2 linked regions of the Hyalangium ruber genome follow. The protein of the gene in region 1 interacts with the protein of each later gene in a pairwise test. Links are inferred from orthologs where the notes say so. Each region holds a gene or a part of one and is shown on either strand. Other genes may lie near its edges. The genes, in order: serC and selB.

Region 1 (9,084 bases):
CTGGCCGCCTGGGGCTGCAGCTCGCCCAGCGAGAGGGACTGTCCGCTCGGGACGGTGAGGGGGACGCGCAGGGCGCGTTGCGCCGAGGCGACGATGAACAGCTCGGTCCTGCCCGCGGGGATGTTCTCCAGGGTGAACTGGCCATCCGGTGCCACGCTGCTGCGCAGCTCTGGGGCTCCCACCACGGACACGAGCGCCATGGCCGAGTCACTCTCGGTGAGCCGGCCATGCACCGAGCCCACGAGGAAGGGCGCGTTGTCCAGCCCGCCACACCCGCTCGCGATCAGGGCGAGCAGGGCGACCATAGAGATGTGCAGTGTGTGGCGCATCAGAAGCGATACCCCATTCCGGCCCAGCCGCTGGTGAAGCCCACCGCCTGTCCCTGCCCATCCACGACCACGTACGTGAGCATGAGCTGCATCTGCGAGGTGAGCTCCAGCCGTTCACCCAGGCGCCACACCACGCCGCCCACCACGCCGGGACTCAGGGTGAAGTACTGCTGCCCGCCCACGAAGGCCTCCACATCAAAGGACCGCCTCAGGTACAGAGCGGCCACACGGGGCCCGGCGTAGAGGGACAGCCGCTCCCAGCGCCACAGGTAGGGCATCCCCACACCCAGGGAGAGGCGGGTGTAGCCGAAGGGCACCGAGGTGCCCGGCACGAGCTGGAGGTTGCGCCGTCCCATGCTCCCGCTCAGGTCCAGCAGCAGGCTGAAGTCCTGCAGCGGCCGGTCCTCCAGCCGCAGCGCCACCGCCACCTCCGGGGAGGCCGGCAGCAGCTCCTTGCGGCTGCTGGCGTCCACGAACGAGAACATGCCGCCCAGCAGCGACAGGGAGCGGCTCGGGAAGGTCTCCGCCAGCAGCCGCTCCAGAGGCAGCCGATCGCCCTGGGCCACCTCCACCTCGCGGCGCACCAGCACCGAGTCTCCCTTGGTCAGCTCCACGGTGCGGCGCCCAGCGGGCACGGCCGCGCCTCCGGGCAGCTCCGTGCGCGGCTCTCCATCCACCTTGAGGGTGAAGCCGTCCAGGCGCGGGTTGTAGGAGAACAGCTCGGGCCGGCCCACGCGGTTGATGCTGCCGGAGAGCACCACGGGGTCCGCGCCCACCTCCAGAATCTCCGCGGAGGGGCGCTGCCGGCCCTCGGTGAAGGCGAAGGTGCGGCGGCGCGCATGGTCATGCGCCTCGGTGGCGGTGACGGCGCCGTCCGCGTTCCGGTCCGCCGCGCCGTTGAGTCCCTCGATGAGGAAGTGGGTATAGATGTCGTTGCGCAGCCCCTCGTCCTCGCGCGCCGTCTCGCCCCAGTCGCACGCGGCGAACACCATGGAGGCACGGCTCGACTCCTCCAGGGGGCGCGCGTAGAAGCCGGACTTGATGCCCGTCAGCTCGGCCTCGAGTTCCTTGGGGAGCAGCGACTTGCCGCTGCCGCTGTGACAGGTGGCCAGCACCAGCAGCCGGCGCCGGCTGGGCAGTTGGTCGAACTCGGCCTTGAGTTCGTCCATGCCAAGTGCCGTCTGCGGGATGTCGCGGTAGGCGGCGTCCCGGGTGACGAGGTAGCGCTTGAGCTCGCCCCGGCCATCTCGGGCCAGCGTGCCGTGCGCGGAGAAGTACACCACCACCACGTCATCCGGCCGGGTGGCCTCTCGCCGCAGCTCGCGCAGCGCCGCGAGGATCGCCGTGCGCGTCGTCTCCTCCGGGCGGGAGAGCAGGCGCACCTGATCGAAGCGCCCCCGCGCCGGGTCCTTCAGGGCGGCGGCGAGGTCGGTCGCGTCCTTCCCCGAGTAGCGCAGGTTGCGCCACTGCGGATCCTGGAACTGGGAGATGCCCACGAGCAGCGCGAGGCGCCGGGGGGCATAGGCGTTGGACAGGGCCGTCTCGTCGAGCTTGAGCGGCACCAGCCCGCCCTTCTCCTGGGAGGCGGGGCCCGCACAGGCCACGAGGGTGCCCAGCAGCATGAGGACGAGGCGCTTCACGGGTCAGCGCGGATTGTGACCGGTCTGAACGAAGACGTCGAACTGCGCGATGGCGAGCGGATTCTGGCCCTGGGCTGTTCCGTTCCCCAGCGCCGCCCGGACCTGCTCCTCCGACAGTTCCACACCGGGCGCGGAGGCCACCAGCCACAGCGTCATCGCGCCGGACTCCCCAGTGAGGCTCACGCCCGCGAGCCCCTGGGGGCCTTGGAGATCATGCGTCCCGGCCTGCAGGGAGAAGGCGCCGAGCAGCTCGGGCGTGCCCCCTTCCTGCTGCTGGAAGAGCAGGGCGCTGCCCGCCTCGGTGGCGTGGTAGCGCAGCAGCAGCACCTCGTCCGGCAGCACCGAGGCGCCAAAGTCCAGGCGGCGGAGCTCTCCCTGGGCGCTTCGAGCCACCACGGCCAGCTCCAGCGCGATGCGGTTCGAGCCCTTCACCCCATCCCACGCAGCCTCCCTTGGTGGAGAGGCGATCAGGCGGGGGACGAAGACGACCGCCAGCAGGCATGCGGCCAGCGCCGCGGCGGCTCCAGCCCAGCGCCCCGTACGGGAGGGCGCGCGCAGGTGGCGTCGCAGCCGCATCCAACCCACTTCATTCCGAGGGGCCTCCGGACGCGGGGCCAACCCGAGCAGGAGCGCGTCCACCTGGCCATCGAGCCCGTCCGTGTCGGCGCTCTGGGCGAGGAACTCCTCGCAGGTGTCGCACGGGGCGGCGAGGTGCTCGCGGAAGTAGGCCACCGCCTCGGGTTCCCGGGCGGAGAGGGCGCGCATCGCGTTGGCATCGAGGTGCTTCATGGCCTTACTCCCAGCGTCCGGCGAGGACACGCCGGAGCAGCTCCCGCTTGATGCGTGCCCGGAACCGCTCGAGCCGCATGGTCACCGCGCTCTTGCCCACACCGAGCTTCTCGGCGATCTCGCGCGCGGACAGCTCTCCCTCCAGGTAGAAGAGCTGCACGGTCTTCTTCTCCTCGCCCTCGGGCAGCTCGGCGATGAGTTGACGCACCACGGCGATGTCCCGCTCCACCTGGAGCGCCTCGGGCAGCGGAGGCACGGCCTCGGGCTCGGGGTCCGCCGCTTCGTCCTCCATGCGCCGCAGGTGGCTCTTGCGCTCCAAGCGGGTGCGGGCCCGGTTGCGGGCGATGGACAGCAGCCAGGCCTCGAAGGCTCCGGGCTCCTTGAGGCGGGGCAGGGCCTTGAATGCCCGGACGTATGTCTCCTGGATCACGTCTTCCACCTCGTCGGCGTCCAGCGTGGCGAATCCGGCGGTGAGACGGGCCACGAGGGGCCGGGTGCGCCGATACAGCTCTCCATAGGCGGACTCCTCCCCACGCGCGGCCCGCCGCACCCACTGCGCCAGTTCCTCCGAGGAACCCACCTGTCCTCCTGACCTCCGTACCTGCCTGCCGGCCACACGCTACCTGCTGGACACCGTCTTCGCTTCCTACTGGCCCTTGGAAGCATGTGGGAGAGAATGGCGGCGCCGTTCACTTCCTAAAGGACACAGCCATGCGCGTCATCAACTTCAATGCCGGTCCCGCGGGTCTCCCCCAGCCCGCGTTGGAGCGGGCCCGGGAGGAGCTGCTCGACTTCCAGGGCACGGGAATGTCCATCATGGAGCACAGCCACCGGGGCAAGGACTACGAGGCCGTCCACGACGAGGCCATCTCCCTGCTTACCGGGCTGCTAGGCATCCCGGCCACGCACCAGGTGCTGTTCCTGCAGGGCGGGGCCTCGCAGCAGTTCGCCCAGATTCCGATGAACTTCCTCACCCCGGAGAAGAGCGCGGACTTCCTGATGACGGGGGTGTGGAGCGAGAAGGCGCTGGACGAGGCGAAGTACTACGGCAAGCCGCGCATCGCGGCGACGACGGTGATGGCGGACAAGCGCTACACGCGGGTGCCGAAGCAGGCCGAGCTGCAGCTGGATCCGAAGGCGGCCTACGTCCACATGACGACCAACAACACCATCTACGGGACGCAGTGGCACACGTTCCCGGAGGTGGGAGGCGTGCCGCTGGTCGCGGACATGAGCTCGGACATCCTGTGGAAGCCGATCGACGTGAGCCGGTTCGCGTTCATCTACGCGGGGGCGCAGAAGAACATCGGGCCCTCGGGGATTGTCCTGGTGGTGGTGGACAAGGAGTTCATGGCGAAGGGGAGCCAGAACATCCCGAAGATCTTCCGCTACAGCACGTACGCGGAGAACAACTCGCTGTACAACACGCCGCCGACGTTCTCGATCTACCTGTGCCGCAACGTGCTGGCGTGGATCAAGAGCGTGGGAGGGCTGACGCAGCTGGAGAAGTGGAACCGGGAGAAGGGCGAGACGTTGTACGCGGCGATCGATCGGCACCCGGACTTCTATCGGGCGCCGGTGGAGAAGGAGTCGCGCTCGTACATGAACGTGGTGTTCCGGCTGCCGAGCGAGGCGTTGGAGGACACGTTCGTGGCGGAGGCGAAGAAGGCGGGGATGGTGGGGCTCAAGGGGCACCGCAGCGCGGGAGGCATCCGCGTCTCGCTCTACAACGCGGTGTCGGTGGAGAACGTGAAGACGCTGGTGTCCTTCATGGACCAGTTCGTCAAGACTCGCGGTTAAGCCAGGCCTGCACGCCTGACCCATAGGGAGGAATCCATGAAAGTGACACTATCTGCCCTCGTGCTGTCCCTCACCCTCGCGCTGCCGGCCTTGGCCAAGGAGAAGGAAGTCGCGGGAGTGAAGTTCCCCGAGACCATCTCGGTCGAGGGCAAGGAGCTGAAGCTCAATGGTGCCGGCCTACGCACCAAGGCCATCTTCAAGGTCTACACCGCAGGGCTCTATGTGGAGACGACCAGCAAGGACTCCCAGCAGCTCATCAGCTCGGACCAGGTCAAGCGCGTGCGCATGACGATGCTGCGCGACCTCGAGAAGTCGAAGATCACCGACGCCATCAGCGATGGCATCGAAAAGAACAACAAGGCGCAGATGGCGGCGTTGAAGCAGCGACTGGACACCTTCAACGCGGCCATCCCGGACCTGAAGAAGGGTGATGAGCTGCTGCTCACCTACGTACCGGGCCAGGGCACCACGGTGGAGAGCAAGGCGGGCCAGAAGATCTCCGTGGAGGGCAAGGACTTCGCGGACGCGCTCTTCGGGGTGTGGCTGGGCAAGAACCCCGTGGACGGCGACCTCAAGGACGGGATGCTCGGCAAGGAAGACTGAGTCACGCTGCGCGAAGCCCTGCCTGGAAGCGAACGGGCAGGGCTTCTCCAGTTGGAGCGCATCCAACCCATTAGGGAACTGACTCGAAGCATCATGGCAGAGGACCTGAGTCGGTCTGAGCCACTCGTTGAACTTCACTGCTGAGCCAAGCTCGATAAGGCTGGAGGCCTGTGAAAGCAGGTTCCTTGCCCAGGCTTCTGCTTGAGATTCCCACGAGTGAGAGGCCCTGCGTGCTTTGTCGAAAGCAAGGACCGCCGCTGTCTCCCGTATAGGCGTGTCGCTGAGGCTGGTGAAACAGGAATCGATCTTCCCCTGCCGCTGGAAGTCGAGTCACCGGGTACTCCTTGATCCGGCGATCGCCACCCAGTGTTCCCAGATCCAAGTCGTAACCGTAGCTGACCATGAGGATGGACTCGCCGGCCTCTATCCCTGTCTCTGCAAGAGTGACGGGGATGAGTTCCCCTCTGACGGGGAACTCAAGACGGACGAAAGCCAGGTCGGCCTTGGTGGAGACGACGTTACCTTGGGCGTCGAGCAGGAGTTTGAAGTCGGGATGGGGCTGAATCCTCCCATTGTAAGTTCTACGGGAGAGGTTCAGCTCGGCTTCCGGAGTGGGCGGCTCGTAGATGACCGTGCTCACGGAAGCGCTGGGGACGCAGGATGAGCCGTCGATCAAGGTCGTATTACCTTGCCCAGATTCATGAATCTCCTGGCTCTTGCAGACACAATGGCCAGCGGTCAACACCAGTCGAGGAGCAACGAGGACACCACTGCACTGCGTGCCGCTTCCGCGCCCATTCGGAACTTGGGTGATGACGGAGACCGTCGACTGGAAGCGGTTCTCGATGTCGATCTCACCTGCGAGCAGGGCGAGTCCTCCGGCGGGGCGCCGCAGCCCCTGTGCTTCCGCGGACGAACTGGCCCTACCGTCACCTGGTGAACTGGATTCTGGGAGAGGAGGGGCCGGTTTGGGCTCGTCTCCTCGCTTTGTGCAACTCCCGCTCAGGAGTAGCAGTGCCCACAGTGAGCATGCAGCCAGGGGGGATGTCCGGAGGAAAAGCATCCGTCAGGCACGATATGCGTTCTCCCTCCCCTGAGCCTCAGAAGAGGCTGAGCTGGGCAGAGGGCCGTGTCGGCCGCCGGAAGGTGCTCGGCTCGGCCTCGGTCACCGAGGACATGCGCATGCCCACCTTGCGCGCCGCTGTGTCGAAGAGGCGGTGGATGGTCTCCGCGTAAATCCCCTCACCCCGCATGCGGTGCTTGAACCGCGCGTCGGAGAGTTCCCCGCCACGCGTCTCACGGATTCGATGCAGCACCCGCTCCGCACGCAGGGGCAGCTTCGCCCGCAGCCGCTCCTCGAATACCTCCTTTACCGGGCCGGGTAGGCGCAGCAGAGTGTAGTGCGTTCGGGTAGCTCCCGCCTCCCGCGCCGAGGCCAGCACCTTGGCGATGTCCTCGTCATTGAGTCCTGGGATGATGGGCGCTACTGACACCGCCACGGAGATGCCCGCTGCCGCCAGCCGCTCGATGGTGAGCAGGCGCCGCTTCGGCGTGGCCACATAGGGCTCCATTGCTCGTGCCAGCTCCGGGTTGTGGAAGGGCAGGCTGATGCTCACCCAGAGCCGAGCCTCGCGCGCCAGCGTCTGCAGCACATCGATGTCCCGCTCGATTAACGGTGCCTTGGTGATGATGCCCACCGGGTTGCGGTACTCGGCGCAAACCTCCAGGCACCGGCGAGTGAGCTTCAGTGAGGCCTCCAACGGCTGAAAGCAGTCGGTGACGCCACTGAAGACCAGCGTTTCCCCCTGCCAGCGCGGGCGTTCGAAGGCTTCGCGCAAGAGTTCCGGGGCGTGGGGCTTCACCACGATGCGCGTCTCGAAGTCCGTGCCCGCCCCCAGGCTCAGGTACTCGTGGGTGGGGCGCGCGTAGCAGTACGCGCAGGCATGCATGCAGCCTCGGTACGGGTTGATGCTCCAGGAGAAGCACACGTCCGGGCTGCTGTTGCGCGCCAGCACCTCGCGGCTGTGGTCCTCCAGCACCTCCAGCCGAGAGGGTGGAACCTCGTCGAGGTACTCCACCTCGGTGCTCGCCCAGGGGTTGGGAGGATTGGAGACGGGACGCGGCTTCACCGGCTCAAGGTGAACCTGAAAGCACGTTCAGTCAAGCGCCGGCCAAGGTCCCGGAACCACGAAGGCCGGTAGCCCCAAGTTTCCCCACGAACTACCGGCCTTTGCGACGGAGAGGCGGACGGGATGCGAACCAGTGCTTGGGAAGCGCACCACTTTCGGAAGCGGGCACTCCACGACGCGCTCAGCCCGTCGTGATGTCGTCCTGGGAGCGCTGACGACGCGGAGGAGAGGCGCAGCCTTCCAGGCCCACCAACTGCTCTCCGACCTCCGTAAGCACCTTGCCGATCTCAGCTGCAGCCTCCTTGGCTCCGTAGGACCCGAGCCGATCCAGATGAGCCCGAAGATCGGCCTCCAGTTCTTCAGCCGTCTGGTAGCGCTCGGTAGGGTTGCGCTGGAGCAACTTACGGAGCGGCGCTCTCAAGGGTTCGGAGAGCTTCGCCACCAGTCGCTCCAGATCCTTCGGGGTGTACGTCGCAGCACGGACGATGAGATCCTCCACGGCTGCGTCATCAAGCCCCGTCTCCTTCGCGTCGAGGATTGCCTGCTCGACCCTGGCGCGCTCGGTTGCGGAAAGCATCTCCTCCGTCTCTTCCGGCAGCCCCTCAGGCGGATCCAATGGGTGAGAACCCGTCGCGACCTCATAGAGAGCGAGTCCAAGCTGGAAGAGATCCGAACGAGCATCAACAGGCTTGCCGAGCAGCGCTTCTGGCGAAGAGTAGTAGGCATTGCCGTGTGGGCGCTGAACGGTCGAAGCGATCCGTCCGGGCAGCTTCGAGAGTGCCAAGCCAAAGTCCGTGAGCTTCACCTGCCCTTCCCAGGTGACCCAGATCCGCTCCAGGTCCACGGCACGATGAACGATGCCCAGCGGCTTCCCGTGCTCGTCTGTGCGCGTGTGGGCATAGAGAAGCGCTCCCGCGACTTCAGCACCCAAGTACAGAACGAAGGCGTCCGAGAATTTCGTGATGTGCTCGGGCACGACGTTTGACAGAGTGTTGAGCGAGTTACCATCGACGCATTCGGCGATGAGGTAGAGCGCGCCCTCCATCCGCTTGATGCCGTGGACACGAGCAATCCCGGGATGCCGCAAATACGTGGCGAGCCTGACCTCCTCTTCGAGCCGAGTCCGCGTCTTCTCCGCGTCGAGCGCTGGCCGGTCTGGAAGGCCGACGCACTTGAGGATCACATCCGCGCCGGGTCCCTCAACCGTTCTCTTGCGCGCGAGCAACACGGTCTCGCCGTGGTTGCTCCCCTCCAACGTCATCACGAACTCGTAGGCAGCTTGTCCAGCGGAGAAGAGGATCTGTCCCTTCTTCACCGGAAACCTCTTTGGTGTGCTCATGTCGTGTCTCTCCGTCGCGCTCGCGGCAGTAGGGAACGCCGCGAGAGACAAGAGCAGAGCCTACCCAGCACATGAGGCCGAAGTGAACGACATGGCAGGTTGGAAGGCAGTCGCTCAGTGAGATCTGAAAAGGTGTCTCAAAACGTAAAGGCGCTTGACACGAGACGAGTCACGGCCAGCTGTCGAGGATGACAGTTCCAGTTGGAGCGGGCCCCGTGCGAATAGCGCCGTTGGGTTCTCTCTCCATAATAGCTAGGTGTCCGTGGCTACCGGAGACGATGCAGACGGGGAATTCAGGGCCGTTCGGCAGTTGTGCGCGATAGAAGCGCAACCTGGCACTCGCCGGGTCCTCTTTAAGTATCCAGAGCTCACCGAAGAGCCGCGTGCCCAGGGGGAGGTTGGGGGTACCCATTGAGCCAGATCCACGCTGAACCACGGTAGCTTCAACGCGCCCA
Region 2 (9,183 bases), on another replicon or contig:
TTCCAGTTCTGCGGCGGCGGCGTCGGCACCTAGCGCTTCAGCAGGGGGAGGGTGCGCGGGGCGAGCCGCGCACCCCCCGAGGCCTCACGGGGCCTCTCAGGGACGGGGCCCGAGGGCCTCGCCGGCCTGGAACAGGGCGTAGAGCGCGCCCCAGCTCATGGCCAGCAGCACCAGGAAGACGATGATGACGACGGGCTCGAAGCGGCGCATGGAGCGGTCGCTGGCGAAGATGCCCCAGGCCATGCCGAAGCCCTGCAGGCCGTTGGCCAGGTGGTACGCGGTGCCCAGGGTGCCCAGCACGTAGACGAAGAGCGTGGGCCCGTGGAAGCGCATCTCCCGGGCGATGTCGTCGAAGGCCTCGGGAGCGCCGTTGAGCAGCCGGGGCGCCAGGAAGGCCTTCCAGATGTGGGCGCCCAGGAAGGCCAGCACGCCCAGGGCGCTCGCGCGCTGGAGGATGTACTTGAGGTTGCCGTAGTTGCTGTAGGCGAGGTTGTTGGGCTTGAAGCTGAACATCCGCACCAGGCCCCAGCCGGTGTGAATCACCAGCGGCACCAGGGAGATGATGAACGCCAGCGCCTGGGAGAAGGGGTGGGCGTAGGTCGTCACCGAGGCTTGCCAGGCCTGGGCGCCGCTGAAGGCGGCCAGGTTGTCCCACAGGTGGTTGATGACCCAGATGGACAGGGGCACCACGGCGAGGAACGAGCCCAGGCGGGACTGGAGCAGCGAGTTCTTGCGAGGAAGGGTGGCAGCTTCGGTGCTCATCGAGACTCCGGCGACGCGCGGGCAGGGTGGGAACCCCGCGGGTAGGTGGGTCGGACAGGGGGTTATAGTCGGTCCCGCCCGGGGAGGGGCGAGGATCAGCCAGGGCAGCTGGCAGCCGGGGCGCTTGAAGGCATAAGCCGGGCCGATGCTTCGCCCCAGCGCCCCCCTCCCGGGCAGGCGTCCAGGCCGTATCTCTCATTGGCGAGCGCCCCGCCGTTGGGCACGCTAGTGCCTGCTCTTATGGCCGATGAACTCGTCAGTGGACTGTTGAAGGACGTGGACGTGCGCGTGGTGCTCGCCCTCACCTCGGAGCTGTCACGCAAGGCGCGTGACACGCACCAGAGTCAGGCGGCCTCCGCGGCCCTGCTCTCCCAGGGGCTCACCGCCGCCGCGCTGATGGGGGCGCTGCAGAAGGGCCCGGCGCGCATCAACGTGCAGCTCGAGTGTGATGGCCCCCTGCGCGGCTTCTTCGTGGATGGGGACAACGCGGGCGTGGTGCGCGGCTACACGAAGAACCCGCACGTGAAGCACGTAGGCGCCGAGGGCCAGTGGCACTGGCGGCCCGTGCTGGGCAACAAGGGCTACATCTCCGTGCTGCGCGACATCGGAGAGGGCGAGCACTACCGCTCCTCGGTGGAGCTGGAGCGCTTCGACTTCGTCGAGGACCTGGAGCGCTACTTCGCCATCTCCGACCAGGTGGCCACCCAGCTCACGCTGGAGCAGTTTCCCCTGACGGGCAACGGTACGACCGAGCCCCTGGGGTTGGTGGCCGGGGTGCTCCTCCAGCCGCTGCCCAACGGGGACCGGGAGGCCTTCCAGGCGCTGGGCCGGCAGATCAAGCAGGGCTTCCCACAGGCGCTGCGGGCCCATGGGGCCGAGGGCGGGGCGGCGATACTCAAGGCGCTGCTGCCCGAGCGCACGGACCTGGAGATCATGTCCCGCTACCCCCTGAGCTTCGCCTGCACGTGCAGCCGGGAGCGGGTGAAGACCGCGCTGCTGGCGATGGGGCGCGAGGAGCTGACGGACATGCTCCAGAAGGAGGGAAAGGCGGAGGTGACGTGCCAGTTCTGCACGACACAGTACGTCATCCCCGGCGAGGAGATTCGCGCGCTGCTGCAGGCCGGGACGAGTTGACTGGTGGAAAGCCCGGGCCGCCGAGGGCCTACGCGGGGAGTAGCCCCGGCGCTCGGCCCGGGATATGACAGGGCCACACCTCATCTGGAGTTTTCACTCGTGGCCACCAAGCGGGCAACGCCCGGCAAGGGCAAGCCCTCCAGGAAGAGCAAGCCCTCGCCCAAGCCTTCCAAGCAGCAAGTGGAGAAGCTCGTCTCCATCCCGTCGGACGTCGTACTGGCACCTCAAGTGGAGGCGCCTCGCACGCCCACCGGCCGCGACCAGTCGCGGCAACGCTCCGCGGTGAAGGAGCTGTCGTGGGCCCACTTCGACCGTGCCGTGCAGGAGCTGGCGCGCACGATCGGCAAGTCCTTCAAGGCCCAGAGCGTGGTGGGCGTGGCCCACGGCGGCGTCTTCGTGGGCGGCGCCCTGTCCAGCGCGCTCGGCTGCGAGTTCTTCCCGGTGCGTATCAGCCGCCGCAGCCGGGACCGGGCCGATGCGAGCAAGCCCCAGCTCTCGGGTGAGATGCCGCGCGAGCTGAAGGGCCGCCGCGTCCTCATCGTCGATGACGTGGCCGCCAGCGGCGACACGCTGGAGATGGCCACCCGGCTGGCGCGTGAGGCGGGCGCCCGCGAGGTGATGACCGCATGCCTGGTGGCGCGGCCCGAGGGCTATCGGCCCGACTTCCTCGCCCTGTCCACCCACGACTTCCTCGTCTTCCCCTGGGACTACGCGCCCGTGACGGGGGATGACCGCGCCTCGGACGTGGACCCGGACCTGGCTGGGGCTTGAGGGGCGGAGTGGTGCGATGATCATCGGGACGGCGGGCCATATCGACCACGGCAAGACGTCCCTCGTGAAGGCCCTCACGGGCATCGACACGGACCGGCTCAAGGAAGAGAAGCGCCGGGGCATCACCCTGGAGCTGGGCTTCGCCCACCTGACGCTGGATGACGACACCGTCGCTGGCGTGGTGGACGTGCCCGGCCACGAGCGCTTCGTCAAGGCGATGGCCGCCGGCGCCGGCGGCGTGGACCTGGCGGTGCTGGTCGTCGCGGCCGACGAGGGGGTGATGCCCCAGACGCGCGAGCACCTGGACATCTGCCGGCTGCTGGGCGTGAAGGCCGGCGTCATCGCCCTCACCAAGAGCGACCTGCTCGCGGAGCTGGGCGAGGAGTGGCTCACCCTGGTGAAGGCGGACCTGGTGGCGCTCACCGCTGGCACCTTCCTGGAGGGCGCGCCCGTGGTGCCGTGCTCCTCCAAGACGGGCGCGGGTCTGCCGGAGCTGCGCGCGGCGCTCACCCGTGCCGCGCGGGGGCTGTCCCAGCGCCCCTCCGATGGGCCGGTCTTCCTGCCCGTGGACCGCGTCTTCACCATCAAGGGCTTCGGCACCGTGGTGACGGGCACGCTGCTGTCGGGCACGCTGTCGGTGGAGGAGGGTGGGGCGCTGCTGCCGGGGCGGCCCGGTCCTTTCCGCGTGCGCGGGCTGCAGGTGCATGGCCAGAGCGCGCAGAAGGTGGTGGCGGGCCAGCGCACCGCCGTGAACCTGGTGGGCGTGGAGCCCGAGGAGATCGACCGCGGCATGGTGCTGGTGCGCGCCGGCGAGCTGCCCGAGACGCGGATGCTGGATGTGGAGCTGAGCCTGCTGCCCGCCGTGGAGGAGCCGCTGCCCCGCCGCCGCAAGCTGCTGCTGCACCTGGGCACCGCGCAGGTGGAGGCCACCGTGGCGCTGCTGGACCTGGAGAAGCTGGAGCCCGGGGAGACGGGCCTGGCCCAGCTTCGGCTCGCCGCGCCCCTGGCCGCGCTGGTGGGGCAGCGCTTCATCCTCCGGGGCTCGCGCGTGCTGCCCGGGCGGGGCGCCACCGTGGCCGGTGGGCGCATTCTCGCCATCACTCCGCCGCGCCGCCGCAAGGGCGCCTCCGCCGTGGTGGCCCCACTCCTGGAGGCCGATGCCGGAGGGCACCTGGCGTGGCTGCTGCGCCAGGCGGGGTATAGGGGCCTCACGCAGGCGGAGCTCTTCGGCCGCTCGGCGCTGTCGCCCAAGGTGCTCACCCGCGCGCTGGAGTTGCTGGGGGCGCGGGGTGGGGTGCTGCTGGTGGACAAGGAGAAGCGCCTCTATCTCTCCGGCGAGGTGTTCGAGGGCCTGCAGAAGCGCGCCCTGGCGCTGCTGGCCGCCTTCCACGAGCGCGAGCCCATGCGCGAGGGGCTCTCGCGCGAAGAGCTGCGCCAGCGGCTCTCGCCGGAGCTGGATCCGCGCATCTTCCAGCGGGTGGCGCAGGCGCTGGTGGACTCCGGCAAGGCCGAGCTGGACAAGGAGGTCATGCGGCTCAAGGGCCGGGGCCGCACCCTCACGGTGAGTGACGAGGGGGCCCGCGCGCGCGTGGCGGCCGAGCTGGCGGCGGCAGCCCTGGCTCCTCCCACCTTCAACGAGCTGGCGCAGAAGCTCCACCTGCCGGTTCCGCGGCTCCAGGAGCTGCTCAAGTTGATGGTGGCCGGGGGCCATGTCGTGCGGGTGAGTGAGGAGCTGCACTTCGACGCGGAGGCGCTCGCCGGGCTCAAGGAGCGGCTGGTGGCGCACCTGCGCGAGAACAAGGAAATCTCCACCCAGGCCTTCAAGGAAATGGTTGGCCAGAGTCGTAAGTTCGTCATCCCTCTGTCGGAGTACTTCGACCGTGAGAAGGTGACGCTGCGGGTGGGGGAGAAGAGGGTGCTACGGCGCGGATGAACACGAAACGCTACAGCCTGATGGAGCTGCGCTCCCTCATCGAGTCCTTCGACAACCCGATGGCGGTGTTGCGCCAGCATGCCGTGTGGATGGTGAACGCCGCGTACCTCCAGTTGGTGGGGTTGCCGCGCGAGCAGGTGGAGGGCCGCCCAGCGATGGACTTCGTGGATCCCCAGGAGCGCAGCCGGCTGGCCCTGCTCCTGCAACGCTCCAGCACCGGGGAGGTGACGGAAGCGCCGCACATCACCACCCACCGCCTGATTCCCGCCGGAGACGGACGCCGGCACGAGGTGGCCGCCCGCTCGCAGGAGGTGGAGCTGGAGGACGGAGCCAAGGCGCTGCTCATCAACATCCTCAAGCTGACGGACCGGCCTCCCGTGCTGGCCATCGCCGAGCGGCTGGTGGAGACGTCCGCGCGGTTGGTGAGCGCGAACACCGAGGAGGCCGTGCGCCGGGTGGCGCTGGAGGGGCTCGAGTTGGCGGGCTTCCGCGCGCGCTTCCTGCGCTGGGATGGGCAGACGCTGGTGGCGCGCGACGAGGGCCCCACGCCGCCGGACCTGGCGCTGGCGCTCGAGGCGCGCGCCGAGGGCTACCCCGTCTTCGGCGGGGTGGACTCCATCGACGCCAACCACGTCTACCTCCCCGTGGGAGATGCGCGCCACGAGGTGCTGTGGGTGGGAGGCCCCAAGCTGGACCCCGCGCACGGCTCGGCGCTCGCGCTCTTCGTCAAGGCGGTGGGCGCCGCGCTCTCCGAGGCGCGCATGAAGGCCGAGAGCGCGCGCAGCCAGTGGGAGCTGCAGGCCGTGGCACGGGTGGCGCGCCTCGTCGCCCAGCCCGTCCCGCCCACCCCCGAGGCCTTCCTCCAGTGCCTGGCCGAGCTGCTCTCCTCCGACGCGGCGCTGCTGCACCTCAAGGAGGAGTCCGGCAACCGGCTCACCCTGCGCGCCCATGTGGGGCTCGCGGGCGTGGAGCGCTCGGCGGCGGAGGCCCTGGGCCAGGTGCTGAGCGAGGCGGTGGCCCAGTCCGAGCAAGGGGTGCTCTCGGCGGAGGCCGAGGAGCGCGCGCTGATACGGGCCTCGGCCTCGCGCTTCGGCTGTGGAGTGGCCGTACGCCTCACCCGTGGCGGCGAGCTGTTTGGCACCCTGCAACTGCTGCGCGCTCCCGGTCGTCACTGCGGCGAGTCGGACCTGCGGCTGCTGGGCACGGTGGCCGAGCTGCTCGTGACGTTGCTGGAGCAGCACCGCCTGCGCGCCGAGTCCACGCGGCAGCTCACCGAGACGCGCCTGCTGCTGGACATGGCCCGCACCACCTCGGGCGTGCTGGACTCGGCCAGCATCCTGGACGTCGCGGCCGACTTCCTCGTGCGCCTGCTGGACGTGTCCAACTGCTTCATCCTGCTCTACGAGGAGCAGACCAAGAGCCTGCGGGGCTCGGCCGCCTCCGCCACCCACCGGGACTACTTCCGCACCGTGACGATGCCGCTGCACGGGGAGAGCCTCGCGTCCAAGGCGGCACGCAGCCGCCGCTCCCTGGCCATCGAGGATCTCTCCCGGGAGCCGGATGGCTTCAACAGCGAGTTCGTCCAGCGCTTCCAGCAGCGCGCCCTGCTGGCCGTGCCGCTCACCTCCCGCGAGGAGCTCATTGGCGTGGTCATGGTCGATGACACCCGGGGCCCGCGCGTCTTCAGCCCCGCGCTCATCGAGCTGGCCGAGGCCACGTGTGGTCAGCTCGCCCTCTCCATCGCCAACGCCCGCCTCTACGAGTCGCTCTGGGCCTCCTACGCGGAGCTGGCCGCCGCCCGCGCGGAGATGGTCACCCGCGAGCGCCTGGCCGCCCTGGGCGAGCTGTCCGCCATCGTCGCCCACGAGGTGCGCAACCCCCTGGGCGTCATCTTCAACGCCGTGGCCTCGCTGCGCCGCCTGCTCAAGCCCGAGGGCGACGCGGCCATGCTGCTGGACATCCTCTTCGAGGAGAGCGACCGGCTGAACCACATGGTGGGGGACTTGCTGGACTACACCCGCCCCCGCGAGCCCATCCTCCAGCCGGAGGACCTGACGCGGGTGCTGCAAGACTCCCTCGAGGCGGTGCGCTCCCAGGGTGGCGTGGGCAGCCAGCCCATCACCCTCCAGGTCGAGGTGGAGCCGGGGATGCCCTCGGTGCCCATGGATCGACGCCTCATCCGCCAGGCGTTGATCAACGTGGTCGTCAACGCGGTCCAGTCCATGCCCCAGGGGGGCGTGGTGCATGTGCGCGCCCGCAGGGAGCCGTACAATGGCCGTGAGTCCCTGCGCATCGACATCACCGATCAGGGGATGGGCATTCCCCCGGAGCTGCTCCACCGCGTCTTCGAGCCCTTCTTCACCACCAAGGCCCAGGGCACCGGCCTGGGGCTCGCCGTCGTCAGCCGCATCCTCGAGGAGCACCGCGGGGACATCGCCGTGGAGAGCACCTCCGCCCGCGGTACCACCTTCACCCTTCGTCTTCCCCTCTCACCCCCGACGCCTCCGTGAACGACGCCAGCACCACCCCTCCGCCCAAAGGCCGCATCCTGGTCGTGGATGACCAGCGCAACATGCGCGCCACCACGGCCCTGCTCCTGCGCTCCGAGGGCTACACCGTCTTCGAGGCCGCCAACGGCGAGGAGGCGCTCGTCCAGTTGTCCAGCAACGGCGTGGACCTGCTCCTCACCGACTTGAAGATGGAGCCCATGGACGGCCTGACGCTCCTGAAGAAGGCGATGGAGGTGGGGCCTCGCACGCAGGTCATCATGATGACGGCGTTCGGCTCCATCGAGACGGCGGTGGAGGCCATGCGCTCGGGGGCGTACGACTATGTGACGAAGCCCTTCAAGGAGGGCGAGCTGCTCTACCGCGTGGAGCGCGCGCTGGAGCGGGCCAAGCTCTTGTCCGCCGTGGACATGTTCGCCGGTGAGTTCAACCAGCGCCACGGCCTGTCCTCGCTGGTGGGGCGCAGCGCGGCGATGCGTGAGCTGACCACGCGCCTGCTGCGGGTGGCGCAGAGTGACGCCACCGTGCTGGTTCAGGGCGAGAGCGGCACCGGCAAGGAGCTGGTGGCGCGCGCGCTGCACGCCCACAGCCGGCGCAGCTCGCGCCCCTTCGTGCCCGTCAACTGCGCCGCCATCTCCGAGTCGCTGCTGGAGAGCGAGCTGTTCGGCCACGCCAAGGGTGCCTTCACCGGCGCGGTGAAGGCCCGGCGCGGGCTCTTCGAGGAGGCCGACGGCGGCACGCTCTTCATCGACGAGGTGACGGAGACGAGCCCCGCCTTCCAGTCCAAGCTGCTGCGCACGCTGCAGGACGGCGAGGTGCGCCGGGTGGGCGAGTCCACCGCGCTGAAGGTGGACGCGCGCATCGTCGCCGCCACCAACCGCGACATCGAGCTGGAGGTGCAGGAGAAGCGCTTTCGGCAGGACCTCTTCTACCGCCTCAACGTGGTGACGCTGCGGGTGCCGCCGCTGCGCGAGCGCCTGGAGGACGTGCAGGCCCTGGCCGAGCACTTCCTGGAGCGCGCCAACGCGCGCAGCCCCCGACCCAAGCGCCTGTCCCAGTCGGCGGTGGGACACCTCATGGGCTACACCTTCCCCGGAAACGTGCGCGAGCTGGAGAACCTCGTCGAGCAGGCCGCCGCCCTGGCCGAGGGCGAGGAGCTGGGGCCCGAGGACTTCCCCCTGCGCTCCCAGGCCCGCGTGGCGCAGGCCTCGTCCGGTACGCCGCCCCTGGGCAGCCCCATCATCCTGGACACCTCACCGCGCGCACAGGCGCCCACCCTGGCCGCCGTGGTGGAGGAAGCCGAGAAGCGCGCCATCCTCCAGGCCCTGGAGCGCCACGGTACGGATCTCGCACGAGTTGCAGATGAGCTGGAAGTCTCCTCCACCACGCTGTGGCGGAAGATGAAGCGGCTCAATCTCCGGCCACCTGGAGAAATGGGCCGCGAGTAGCACCCGCGGTGTAAGCGCCCGCCCTTTCCCTATCGATGCAAAGGTGAAGTGGACCGGGTTCGTTGCTGAAAAAGCCAAATGGGCCATTTCCCAAGGGATTTTCAGTTTTGAAAGCGCATTGCAGGGCTGAAATGGAACCGGAGCCCCTTAAAAGTGTCGGGTGAGCCTCCAAGTGCCTGAGAAAACTGGAGTTTCTGCTGCAACGGAGGCTTGGCACGCGGACTGCTAAAGGATAACCCGGGACGCATCGAAGCGAGGCTGAAGGTGGTTCCCCCCCACCCCTTCAGCACTTCCGGTGAGTCACCTTTAGAAGACCCGCGGCCCGATACCCTTTTGGGGTGTCGGGCCGCCTTCTTTTCTACACTCGTGACATGACTGAGACAGCGGCGCTGTCACTTCGCGCGGGCAGGCCCGAGGACTACGCGGCCTTCGCCCGGCTCTTCCTGGAGCTGGTGGTGCCCGAGCCCCCGCCACCGCCGGAGGTGTGGGAGGCGGAGCTGCTCCCCAGTTCCCTGTTCTACGACGGGCCCCAGGGGCCGGTGGCGTACGCGGTGGCGGAGGTGATGGGCGAGCTGGGTTACGTGGTGAACCTCGTGGTGGACGCCTCCGCCCGGCGGCAGGGGCTGGG

The links.
Region 2: the proteins of serC (region 1) and selB interact in binary tests that used the Escherichia coli proteins (3 or more experiments, as listed by UniProt). The link is inferred for Hyalangium ruber from one-to-one orthologs.

The regions. Positions count from the first base shown.
Region 1 is NZ_JAXIVS010000009.1:118,423-127,506, forward strand. What follows is about bases 2,675-5,513. They hold serC (3-phosphoserine/phosphohydroxythreonine transaminase), read left to right. Parts: upstream 2,675-3,469; coding sequence 3,470-4,558; downstream 4,559-5,513. Other genes in these bases: SYV04_RS25370 (hypothetical protein), read right to left, coding at 2,675-2,758; SYV04_RS25375 (RNA polymerase sigma factor), read right to left, coding at 2,763-3,338; SYV04_RS25385 (chalcone isomerase family protein), read left to right, coding at 4,595-5,161; SYV04_RS43790 (trypsin-like serine peptidase), read right to left, coding at 5,253-5,513. Outside these bases: SYV04_RS25360 (carboxypeptidase regulatory-like domain-containing protein), read right to left, coding at 1-329; SYV04_RS25365 (caspase family protein), read right to left, coding at 329-1,951; more of SYV04_RS25370, read right to left, coding at 1,973-2,674; more of SYV04_RS43790, read right to left, coding at 5,514-6,224; SYV04_RS25390 (PA0069 family radical SAM protein), read right to left, coding at 6,262-7,290; SYV04_RS25395 (serine/threonine protein kinase), read right to left, coding at 7,472-8,629; SYV04_RS25400 (serine/threonine-protein kinase), read right to left, coding at 8,799-9,084. UniProt on the Escherichia coli protein: Catalyzes the reversible conversion of 3-phosphohydroxypyruvate to phosphoserine and of 3-hydroxy-2-oxo-4-phosphonooxybutanoate to phosphohydroxythreonine. Is involved in both pyridoxine and serine biosynthesis.
Region 2 is NZ_JAXIVS010000003.1:474,176-483,358, reverse strand. Bases 2,204-5,141 are described here. They hold selB (selenocysteine-specific translation elongation factor), read left to right. Parts: upstream 2,204-2,683; coding sequence 2,684-4,600; downstream 4,601-5,141. Other genes in these bases: SYV04_RS10900 (ATP-binding protein), read left to right, coding at 4,597-5,141; SYV04_RS10910 (phosphoribosyltransferase), read left to right, coding at 2,204-2,667. In the rest of the region: SYV04_RS10925 (choice-of-anchor A family protein), read left to right, coding at 1-33; SYV04_RS10920 (succinate dehydrogenase/fumarate reductase transmembrane subunit), read right to left, coding at 97-762; Hsp33 family molecular chaperone HslO, read left to right, coding at 1,003-1,896; more of SYV04_RS10910, read left to right, coding at 1,996-2,203; more of SYV04_RS10900, read left to right, coding at 5,142-7,110; SYV04_RS10895 (sigma-54-dependent transcriptional regulator), read left to right, coding at 7,107-8,555; SYV04_RS10890 (GNAT family N-acetyltransferase), read left to right, coding at 8,927-9,183. UniProt on the Escherichia coli protein: Translation factor necessary for the incorporation of selenocysteine into proteins. It probably replaces EF-Tu for the insertion of selenocysteine directed by the UGA codon. SelB binds GTP and GDP.